Regions from separate parts of the Oceaniradius stylonematis genome, predicted to be linked through region 2. Evidence: predicted binding sites of a transcription regulator. Region 2 holds the regulator's gene; each other region holds the start of a gene.
What was found. The regulator LexA, encoded in region 2, represses DNA repair genes until DNA is damaged. The targets are predictions, from matches to a motif close to TGTTCNNNNTGTGTTCNG.
Positions count from the first base shown of each region.

Region 1: a site for LexA is predicted at 1,563-1,580, ahead of ACOQOU_RS13835 (PA0069 family radical SAM protein). Genes of this name have one in related genera too.
Region 3: a site for LexA is predicted at 2,221-2,238, ahead of dnaE (DNA polymerase III subunit alpha). Genes of this name have one in related genera too.

Region 1 is NZ_OZ244994.1:2,806,076-2,809,351, reverse strand. It holds gene ACOQOU_RS13850 (4-(cytidine 5'-diphospho)-2-C-methyl-D-erythritol kinase) at 1-450, shown strand, start outside; gene moaB (molybdenum cofactor biosynthesis protein B) at 437-994, shown strand; gene ACOQOU_RS13840 (glycosyl transferase family 2) at 986-1,516, opposite strand; gene ACOQOU_RS13835 (PA0069 family radical SAM protein) at 1,639-2,802, shown strand; gene ACOQOU_RS13830 (ribonuclease HII) at 2,981-3,276, shown strand, end outside.
Region 2 is NZ_OZ244994.1:133,511-136,786, forward strand. It holds gene ACOQOU_RS00730 (ComEC/Rec2 family competence protein) at 1-1,492, shown strand, start outside; gene lexA (transcriptional repressor LexA) at 1,589-2,311, opposite strand; gene ACOQOU_RS00740 (hypothetical protein) at 2,649-3,065, shown strand; gene coaD (pantetheine-phosphate adenylyltransferase) at 3,151-3,276, shown strand, end outside.
Region 3 is NZ_OZ244994.1:3,316,261-3,319,536, reverse strand. It holds gene dnaE (DNA polymerase III subunit alpha) at 1-1,984, opposite strand, end outside; gene ACOQOU_RS16360 (ABC transporter ATP-binding protein) at 2,326-3,015, opposite strand; gene ACOQOU_RS16355 (lipoprotein-releasing ABC transporter permease subunit) at 3,015-3,276, opposite strand, start outside.

The sequences.
Region 1 (3,276 bases), 930 kb from region 2:
CTCGATCCGGTCGCCGGCCTGCCAGCCCTGCCGGCTCTTCTGGTCAATCCGCGCGTCGCAGTCGCCACGCCGTCCGCCTTCGCCGCGCTGCAAGACCGGGACAATACGCCGGTCCCGGCAATGCCGGATGGCGGCTTCGCCGATATCGGCGCCCTCGCCGACTGGCTGTCGGCCGGGACGCGCAACGATCTGGCTTCGCCGGCCCGACAGCTGGTGCCGGCCATCGACGATGTGCTTGGCGCGCTGCGGTCCAGCGGTGCGCTGATGGCCCGCATGTCGGGTTCTGGCGCGACCTGTTTCGGCCTGTTCACAACGCGCAAGCAGGCCGTGGACGCGGCCGAAACCATGGCCGGGGCGCGACCGGACTGGTGGATCAGGGCGACGATCCTGAACGCGGACACACCTGTCAGGAACCGGGCAGAACAGGGAGACGCCCATGTCGAGGCTTGATGAAACCCGACCGTTCATCGCGCTGGCGATTGCGGTGATGACCGTCTCGGACACGCGCAAGGAAGACCAGGACCGCTCCGGGCAAGCCCTCAAGGACCGGATCGAGGCCGCCGGGCACACGGTTGCCGGCTACGCGATCGTGCCGGACGAGATGGCGCGGATATCGGCGCAGGTGCGCGACTGGGCGGACGATGAGGGCATCGACATCGTCATCACCACCGGCGGCACGGGCTTTACCGGACGCGATGTGACGCCCGATGCGCTCGAGCCGATGTTCGACAAGCACATGGACGGTTTTTCCCATGTCTTCCACCGCATCTCGTTCGACAAGATCGGAACGTCGACCGTCCAGTCCCGCGCGACGGCCGGGCTGATCGGCACGACATTCGTCTTCGTTCTTCCCGGCTCGCCGGGCGCCTGCAAGGACGCCTGGGACGGCATCCTGAAATGGCAGCTCGACTACCGCCACATGCCCTGCAATTTCGTGGAGATCATGCCGCGTCTGGACGAGCATCTCAAACGCGGCGGCGGCAAGTCAGCGTGAGGCCGGCGGCAACAGTCCGGCCCTGAGGGTCCGCACCGCGACGCCGCGCGGCAACGCGTCGAGCGTCATGCCGGGGCGGCTCAAAGCCTGCGCCTGCGCCTTGGAGATCAGAAACCCGCGCGCGAACGGCCCGGTCAGGCCCCGTCGCGCGAACAGACGCGCCCAGAACGATTGGCCGGGATCGCGCGCCATGCGAAACCGGGCCGCACCAGCCGCACCCGTCGGCGCATTGATGTGCGTTTCCACCGCGGCGAGCCAATCGCCGACCAGCCGCGCGCCGGGCGGCAGGACCAGGATCCAGAGCCCGCGAGCAGTGTCGAGCATGGCCGACACATCGGCCTTCGATGCATCGATGATCGTGCAGCCAGCGATCTCGCCGACACGCGCGGTTTCGTCCGACGAATCGTGGTCAAGCACCAGCACGTCGCTGACGGCGCCACTGACCGCATGGCGCACCAGATCCGGCAACATGTGCGCCAGCCGGTCTTCGTCATTGTGCGTGGGAACCAGGACGGAGAGCATCCCGCACGCCTAACCGATGTTCCGGCGCGACGCAAAATCGTCAGTTTGTTCTTGTATTGTTCTGCCGATCACGATAGGAAAATAATCATTGAACCATGGACAGATTCGCACGGGAGCGCGGCATGAAGGCGATTGCCGAAGCAGATCAGATTGCAGGCCATCTCAGCGCACTGGACGGCGCGGTGGCCGCCAATCAGCATATCGAGGCATCCGGCATGCGTCGCGACAAGCGCCGCGTCCGCGGCCGGGCGAGCGCGATCAATCCCGCCGGGCGTTTCGAGGCGCTCAGCCGCACCGAGGAGGATGATGGCTGGCAGAGCCTTGAGGATCTGCCGCCGTTCAAGACCGAGGTGCAGGTCGAGCAGGCGCGCACGGTGATCACGCGCAACCAGTCGCCGGACATTTCGTTCGACCGGTCGATCAACCCCTATCGCGGCTGCGAGCACGGATGCGTTTATTGTTTCGCGCGCCCGACACATGCCTATGCGGGACTGTCGGCGGGCGTCGACTTTGAGTCCAAGCTGTTCGTCAAACCCGATGCGGCAAAGCTTCTGGAAAAGGAAATCACCCGCAAGGGCTATGAGGCCCGATGCATCGCGATCGGCACCAACACCGATCCCTACCAGCCGATCGAGCGGGACTGGATGGTGATGCGCTCGATCCTGGAAGTGCTCGAACGCTACAATCACCCGGTCGGCATCGTGACCAAGTCGGCGCTGGTGACGCGCGACATCGACATCCTCTCGCGCATGGCCTCAAAAGGGCTGGCCAAGGTGGCGCTGTCGGTGACCACGATGGACCGGATGCTGGCCCGGACGATGGAGCCCAGGGCCTCGACCCCGACAAAGCGGCTCGAAGCGATCCGGGCGCTGGCCGATGCCGGCATTCCAACCTCGGTCATGGTCGCGCCGATCATTCCGGGGCTGAACGATCACGAGATGGAGCGCATTCTCGATGCGGCGGCTTCGCTTGGCGCGACCCAGGCCGGCTATGTCCTGCTGCGCCTGCCGCTCGAGGTCGCACCGGTCTTCAAGGAATGGCTGCTGCGCCATTATCCCGAGCGCTACCGGCATGTGATGAGCCTGATCCGCTCGATGCGCGGCGGCAAGGATTATGACGCCGACTGGAACAAGCGCATGCGCGGCACGGGCCCCTATGCGTGGCAGATCGCGCGCCGCATGGAAATCGCCTGCAAACGGTTGGGGCTCTCGGGACGCGGCACGGCGCTGCGCACCGACCTGTTCGTCAAGCCCGCGCCAAACGGGGAGCAATTGGCGCTTTTGTAAACCCCGGACACGATTGGCATCGGCAGCCCACACGGCCCGTCCCCGCCGTTTTTCGCAGCCGATGCCACGGTTCGCTTCACTTGGGCGGCTTCCCCTGCCGCCTGCCGCGCCGAACTGCCGACGGCGTGCCAAGCAAGCGAACCTTGCGGCGAATCGGGTTGCGTGTGATGGCTCTGCCATGACGTCGCATGCATCCGGTTCGCCGCTTCTTTTCGACTCCGGGCCGCGGGGCCCGGACTTTGCGTTCGAAGAGGCCCTTTACAAAAAGGGCCATAACGCTGTCGCCGGCGTTGACGAAGCCGGGCGCGGCCCGTTGGCAGGCCCTGTCGTCGCGGCCGCCATCGTGCTCGATCCATCGGTGGAAATTGCGGGCCTTGCCGATTCCAAGGCGCTGACGGCACGGCGCCGCGACATTCTGTTCGACGCGATCATGGCCGATGCGCGTGCGGTCAGCGTGGCAAGCGTCTGCGCCGA
Region 2 (3,276 bases):
TGGCGACAAGTCGGGCATTCCGGAGCCTGTCAACGAGGCGCTGCGCGTCTCGGGGCTTGCGCACATATTGACGATTTCCGGGCTGCACATGGCGCTGGTCGCCGGCACGGTGATGATGACGCTCCGCGCGATTCTTGCCCTGTCGGGCCCGGTGGCTTCGGCCCATGCGGTGAAGAAATATGCGGCGAGCGCGGCCTTTGCGGCGATCTTCGTCTATCTGTTTCTGGCCGGCGCGGGCGTTGCCACGCAACGCTCATTCGTCATGCTGGCGGTGATGCTCGGCGCGCTGATGCTCGACAGGACGGCGATCAGCAAGCGCAACCTCGCCATCGCCGCGATCATCGTCATCGCCGTCGCGCCGGCCAGCGTCGTCGGGCCGAGCTTTCACATGTCGTTTGCCGCGACGCTGGCGCTGATAGCGCTTTATGACGGCTGGAACCGCGCCCGGATTGCACGGGCACGGCAGCGCGGCGATACGCCAATCCAAAGCGGGACCGCGGCGGCCGCGGCCAACGCTTGGCGGTTCGTGGCAGCCCTTGCGGCCACTTCGATCGTCGCAGGCGCCGCCAGCGGGCTTTATGCGGCCTATCATTTCCAGCGCGTGGCTGTCCTCGGCCTGGTGACCAATCTGGCCGCGATGCCGATCGTCTCGTTCCTGACCATGCCGCTGGCGATATTGGCAACGCTCGCCATCCCGTTCGGCATCGACGGGCCGATCTATGCGGCGATGGCAGCGAGCGCCGGCTGGATCCTGTCCATCGCGCAATGGGTCGCCGAACGGTCTCCCGACGGGATGGTCGGCGCCATGTCCGCGGGCACCATGCTGGCGGCGACGGTGGCGCTGGCCTGGCTGTGCCTGTTCCGCACTTGGCTGCGCTGGGCGGCGATCCTGCCCGCATGCGTCGCGATCGTGCTTGCCCGGCAGGGCGAACTGCCGATCGCTGTCATCTCCGAGGACGGCAGGCAGATGGCGATGATCGGCGACGATGGCACGCTGCGCGTCAACCGTGCGCGGCCGAACGGGTTCATCCTCGAACAATGGCAGATGGCCTATGCGGCGCGGACGGTGACCAGGCCCGTCTCCGTCGATGATCCATTCACCGAGGCTCCTGACGGCACTGGACGGGAAAGCGCGATGCGCTGCAACGGGACGGTTTGCATGGCAAATGTGCGCCACGCATCTGGCGCTTCGGTCGATATCGCGATCCTCACGGAACCGGCGGACGGACCGTTGAGCGGAGGTGAACTGTGCCGGCGATTCGATCTGATCGTGCTGGCCTATGCGCCATCAACTGCGCACTGCAACGACGGCACGCTGGTGCTGACGGCGCAGACGCTTGCCCTGCAAGGCAGCGCGGAAATCGCAGTCCGAACCGATGCTTCAGGCGAACCGAAACTGACGGCACGTCATGCGATCGGCGCATCCTTGCGGCCCTGGCACGATCACCGTCGATGGAGCCGGGCGGCCCGCAACCTCGCCGAAAGGAATTAAACGCGCTGGCCCGGCACGCTGCGTGCCGACAATAGCCACATCGCCCAACCACCCGCCAGATCGGACCGGTTCCTGATCCGCTTTAGCGCCTGACCCTCAGTAGCGCCGGACGAGACCGACCAGCCGCCCCTGTATCCGCACCCGGTCGGGCCCGAAAATGCGGGTCTCATAGGCTGGGTTGGCCGCTTCCAGCGCAATCGAGGCGCCCTTGCGGCGGAAACGTTTGAGGGTGGCTTCCTCGTCATCGACCAGAGCGACGACGATCTCGCCGGGATTGGCCGTGTCGGTGCGTTTGATCACCACCGTGTCGCCATCGAGAATGCCGGCATGGATCATCGAATCGCCCTCGACATCGAGCGCGTAGTGTTCGCCCTTGCCCATCATGTCGGGCGGCACGACCAGCGACCGCGTCTGGTTCTCGATCGCGGAAATCGGAACACCGGCGGCGATCTTGCCCATCACCGGAACGCTGAAATCGTCATTGGCGCCATCGGGCGCCTCGCGCGGCGGAGCGGCGGGAACGGACGGGGCGGCGGGCCGGCCAAGGCCGCCCTCGACCACGCTCGGCGAAAAGCGCTGGCGCACCTGGTTGATCGGCTGCATCGCCTCGGGCAGCTTGATCACTTCCAGCGCCCGCGCCCGGTTGGGCAGGCGGCGGATGAAGCCGCGCTCCTCGAGCGCGGTGATCAGCCGGTGGATGCCGGACTTCGACGCCAAATCCAGCGCCTCCTTCATTTCGTCGAAGGATGGCGGGACGCCGGTCTCCTTGAGCCGTTCATTGATGAACATCAGGAGGTCGAGTTGTTTGCGTGTCAGCATGGCGAATCCGGAAACAAACGAAAACAAATGTCGAACAGACGTTAACTGTTCCATTTGTGTTCCGCAAGGGATAAAATCCGGTTAACGCCTGCAATGCTGCGTGCAGTCGTGTCGAACGCCGGCGGCGCAGCGGCGATGTCAGTCGCGCGGGCGCACCATCAGGCCGAACGACAGGGCGGTGGCGCCGGTCAGCACGGTGACGGCGGTGGCGATGGCGTAGATCGTGATCATGACGGTTCTCCCAACAGGCACAATGACTGTGTTTGTGCCGGTGAAAACGCGCGGGCGATGTGATAGGTTGCACACGGCGATGCGTTTTCACGGTTCGAGGGAGTGGATGATGGCCGGTCCGGGGCGATTGTTATGCGCAACCGCGCTTGCCACGCTGGGGCTGACCGGCGCGGCGTCGGCGACGGCAAGCGTCGCCTGCACCGGTGTCGACGATCCCGGAACGTCCGTTCTGCTGACGCTTGGACGTGTGCCGGTGCTGGCTGTGGTCAATGCGGTTATCGAAGCGGACGGCACGGTCTATGCGACCAATCCGCCGGAGGGCGAGGATGCCGAAACGATCCTGTTCGGGCAGGGCTATACGAGTTCCGAGCGCCTTTGGGCGGATTTCACCGATCCCAATGTCGAGGAGATCCTGATCACGCTGCGTCTCGAGCGCGCGTTCGAGGACAAGGCCGGCGCGGAAGCCGGAATTTTGCGGATCGTCGGACAGGGCGCCTATGCGGTGACCTGCGAAACCGGCTGACGCGCGCCGTCGTCGCCGATCATGAAGGCTTGCTGCCCGCCGAAAAGGCTTTGCAGGCGCGCCGCTTTTTTCCTACACGCACCCGATGAGCAAACGTTCGGCCATCTATGCGGGCTCCTTCGACCCGTTGACCAACGGGCACCTGTCCGTGCTGCGGGCCGGTCTCGCGCTGTTCGACCGCGTGACGGTCGCCATCGGCACCCATGCCGGC
Region 3 (3,276 bases), 420 kb from region 2:
GCGCGACCAGCGCGATGATGTCCTCGATGCGGTCCGGCTTCATGCCGACCAGCGCTTTGCGCATGCCCGGGCTTTCCACCTGGAAGACGCCGACCGTCTCGCCGCGCGCCATCATCTCGTAGGTGGGCCGGTCGTCGAGCGGCAGCGCCGACAGGTCGATCGTCACACCGCGCCGCGCCAGCAGCTTCACCGCCGTCTCGAGCACCGTCAGCGTCTTCAGACCGAGAAAGTCGAACTTGACCAGTCCCGCATCCTCGACCCATTTCATATTGAACTGGGTGACCGGCATGTCCGAGCGCGGATCGCGGTAGAGCGGAACGAGTTGCGACAGTGGCCGGTCGCCGATGACGATGCCCGCCGCATGGGTCGAGGCGTGCCGGTAAAGCCCTTCGAGCTTGAGCGACATGTCGAGCAACTGGCCGACGATCGGTTCGCGCTCGCGCTCTTCGGCGAACTTGGCTTCGCCCTCTATGGCCTTGGCGAGCGTCGTCGGATTGGCCGGATTGTTGGGCACGAGCTTGCACAGCCGGTCCACCTGGCCATAGGGCATCTCCAGCACGCGACCCACGTCACGTAGCACGGCGCGCGCCTGCAGCGTTCCGAACGTGATGATCTGGGCGACCTGATCGCGGCCATACTTGTCCTGGACGTAGCGGATCACCTCGTCACGCCGTTCTTGGCAGAAGTCGATGTCGAAGTCCGGCATCGACACGCGATCGGGATTGAGGAAGCGCTCGAACAGGAGCGAAAAACGCAACGGGTCGATGTCGGTGATGGTCAGCGCCCATGCAACGAGCGAACCCGCGCCCGAGCCGCGGCCCGGACCGACGGGAATGTCCCTGGCCTTGGCCCATTTGATGAAGTCGGCAACGATCAGGAAGTAGCCGGGGAACTTCATCCCCTCGATGATCGACAGTTCGTGATCGAGCCGCTTGTCATAGTCTTCGCGGGTATAGCCATCGGCCATCCCCTGATGTTCGAGGCGCGCGTTCAGGCCCTCGATCGCCTGCCGGCGCAATTCGTCCGCCTCGGCCTTTTCCGCCTCGGCGGCGGTCGCGCCGTCGGGCACGGCGGCAAAGCGCGGCAGGATCGGATCGATCTTGCGCGGGAACCAGGAACAGCGCCGCGCGATCTCGACCGTGTTGGCGGTCGCCTCGGGCAGGTCCGAAAACAGCCGGATCATGTCAGCCGCCGGCTTGAGCCAATGGTCGGGCGCCAATCGGCGTCTGTCGTCCATCGACAAGAGCGCGCCATCGGCGATGGCGATCAGCGCGTCATGGGCCTCGAAGTCCGCGCGGTTCAGAAAGAACGCCTCGTTGGTGGCGACCAGCGGCAGATGATGGCGGTAGGCCAGTTCGACCGTCCGTGCCTCAAGGGCACGGTCCCACGATCCGTGCCGCTGCAGTTCGACATAAAGCCGGTCGCCGAACAAGGTCCTCAAAGTGACGAGACGCTGTTCGGCCAGTTTGCGGTGCCCGTCGGCAAGGGCGCTGCCGACGGGCCCCGACGGCCCGCCGGTCAGGCAGATGATGCCTTCGGCGCGTTGAGCCAGCCAGCCATCATGGATGCGCACGCAATCGAGATCGTCTTCGTCGAGATAGGCGCGGCTGACCAGTTCGACGAGGTTGCGGTAGCCGGTCTCGTTGGCCGCCAGCAGCACGATCGCCGCGTCGGTCGTCATGCCCTTGCCGCCCCGTCCCTGCCCGCGCTCATCGTCGCCCTCGCCATCGAACCGGATCGGCAACTGGCACCCGATGATGGGCTGGACGCCGGCTGCCGAAGCCTTCTGCGCGAATTCAAGCGCGCCGAACAGGTTGGCGGTGTCGGTGACGGCAATGGCCGGGGCGCCATTGTCTCTTGCCCAATCGATGACACGCGGCAGCTTGAGCGCGCCCTCAAGCAGCGAATAGGCCGAGTGGACGCGCAGATGAACGAAACCGGGCTCGATGAGCGATGCGCCGCCCGCTGGGTCCTGAGGTGCCAAACCGTCTTCTCCCTGCCGCTTCCGCGCGGAATCGCGCGCCTTTGCCAAGCGGACGATCCATCGTCATTTGCGGGCCGGCGAGAGTCCAGAGACGTGCGGCGAAATCCCCGATGTTCAGGCCGCTCGGCTCACAGATATCCAATCATCAGGGCGAGTGTCGCCACGAAGGAAGCGATCGAAAAGAAGGCGGCAAAATCGCGTGCAAGTTCCGGCATTATTCACTCCTATTCCCTTTATGTTCTTATCATGTTCTCTTTCTGCTCGCTTGTAAAGGGTCCATAATGGTGGCCACTGCACGGGGCAGTCCGATGGTTATCAAAGCGTGAAGGGTGCCGGGACGCTCAGGCGGCGGCGAAGGGCACCAGCCGGCCTTCGTCCATGGTGACGATCCGGTCCATCCGGCGGGCCAGCGTATGGTTGTGCGTGGCGAACAGCGCCGCCAGCCCGGACTGGCGCACCAAGGCTTCGAGTGCCTCGAACACGTAGGACGACGTCTCGGGATCGAGATTGCCCGTCGGCTCGTCGGCCAGAAGCACCAGCGGCGCATTGGCGACGGCGCGGGCGATGGCGACGCGCTGCTGCTCGCCGCCCGACAGCTCGGCGGGCCGGTGGGCGGCGCGCGGGCCGATGCGCATATAGTCGAGCAGTTCGCGCGCCCGCGTCTCCGCCTCGCGGCGGGCAAGGCCGCGAATCATTTGCGGGATCATGACGTTCTCGAGCGCCGAGAATTCCGGCAGCAAATGATGGAACTGGTAGACATAGCCGATGTCGTTGCGGCGGCGGGCGGTGCGCTCGCGGTCGCTGAGCGAGCCGCAGGGCTGGCCGGACAGGTACACTTCGCCGCCATCGGGCCGCTCCAGCAGGCCGGCGGTGTGCAGCAGCGTCGATTTGCCGGCGCCGGACGGGGCGACCAGCGCGACCATTTCGCCGGGCTTCAGCGAAAGGTCGGCGCCGCGCAGTACGTCGAGCGTATGGCCGGCTTCCTCATAGGCGCGCTCGACAGCCTCGAGTTTCAGCACCGGCGCCGTCATCACTCGTACCTCAGCGCTTCGACGGGATCGAGCTTGGCGGCCCGGCGGGCCGGGATGATCGCGGCAAGGAACGACAAGGCCAGCGACAGCAGAACGACGGCCAGCGTCTCGCCGGGGTTCATGCGGGCCGGTATCTCACTGAGGAAGCGGATCGTCGGGTCCCAGACCTCGGCGCCGGACACCCAGTTCATGAAGCGCTGAATGCCCTGAATGTTCCAGCATACCATCACGCCGAGCAGAACGCCCGCGGCGGTGCCGACG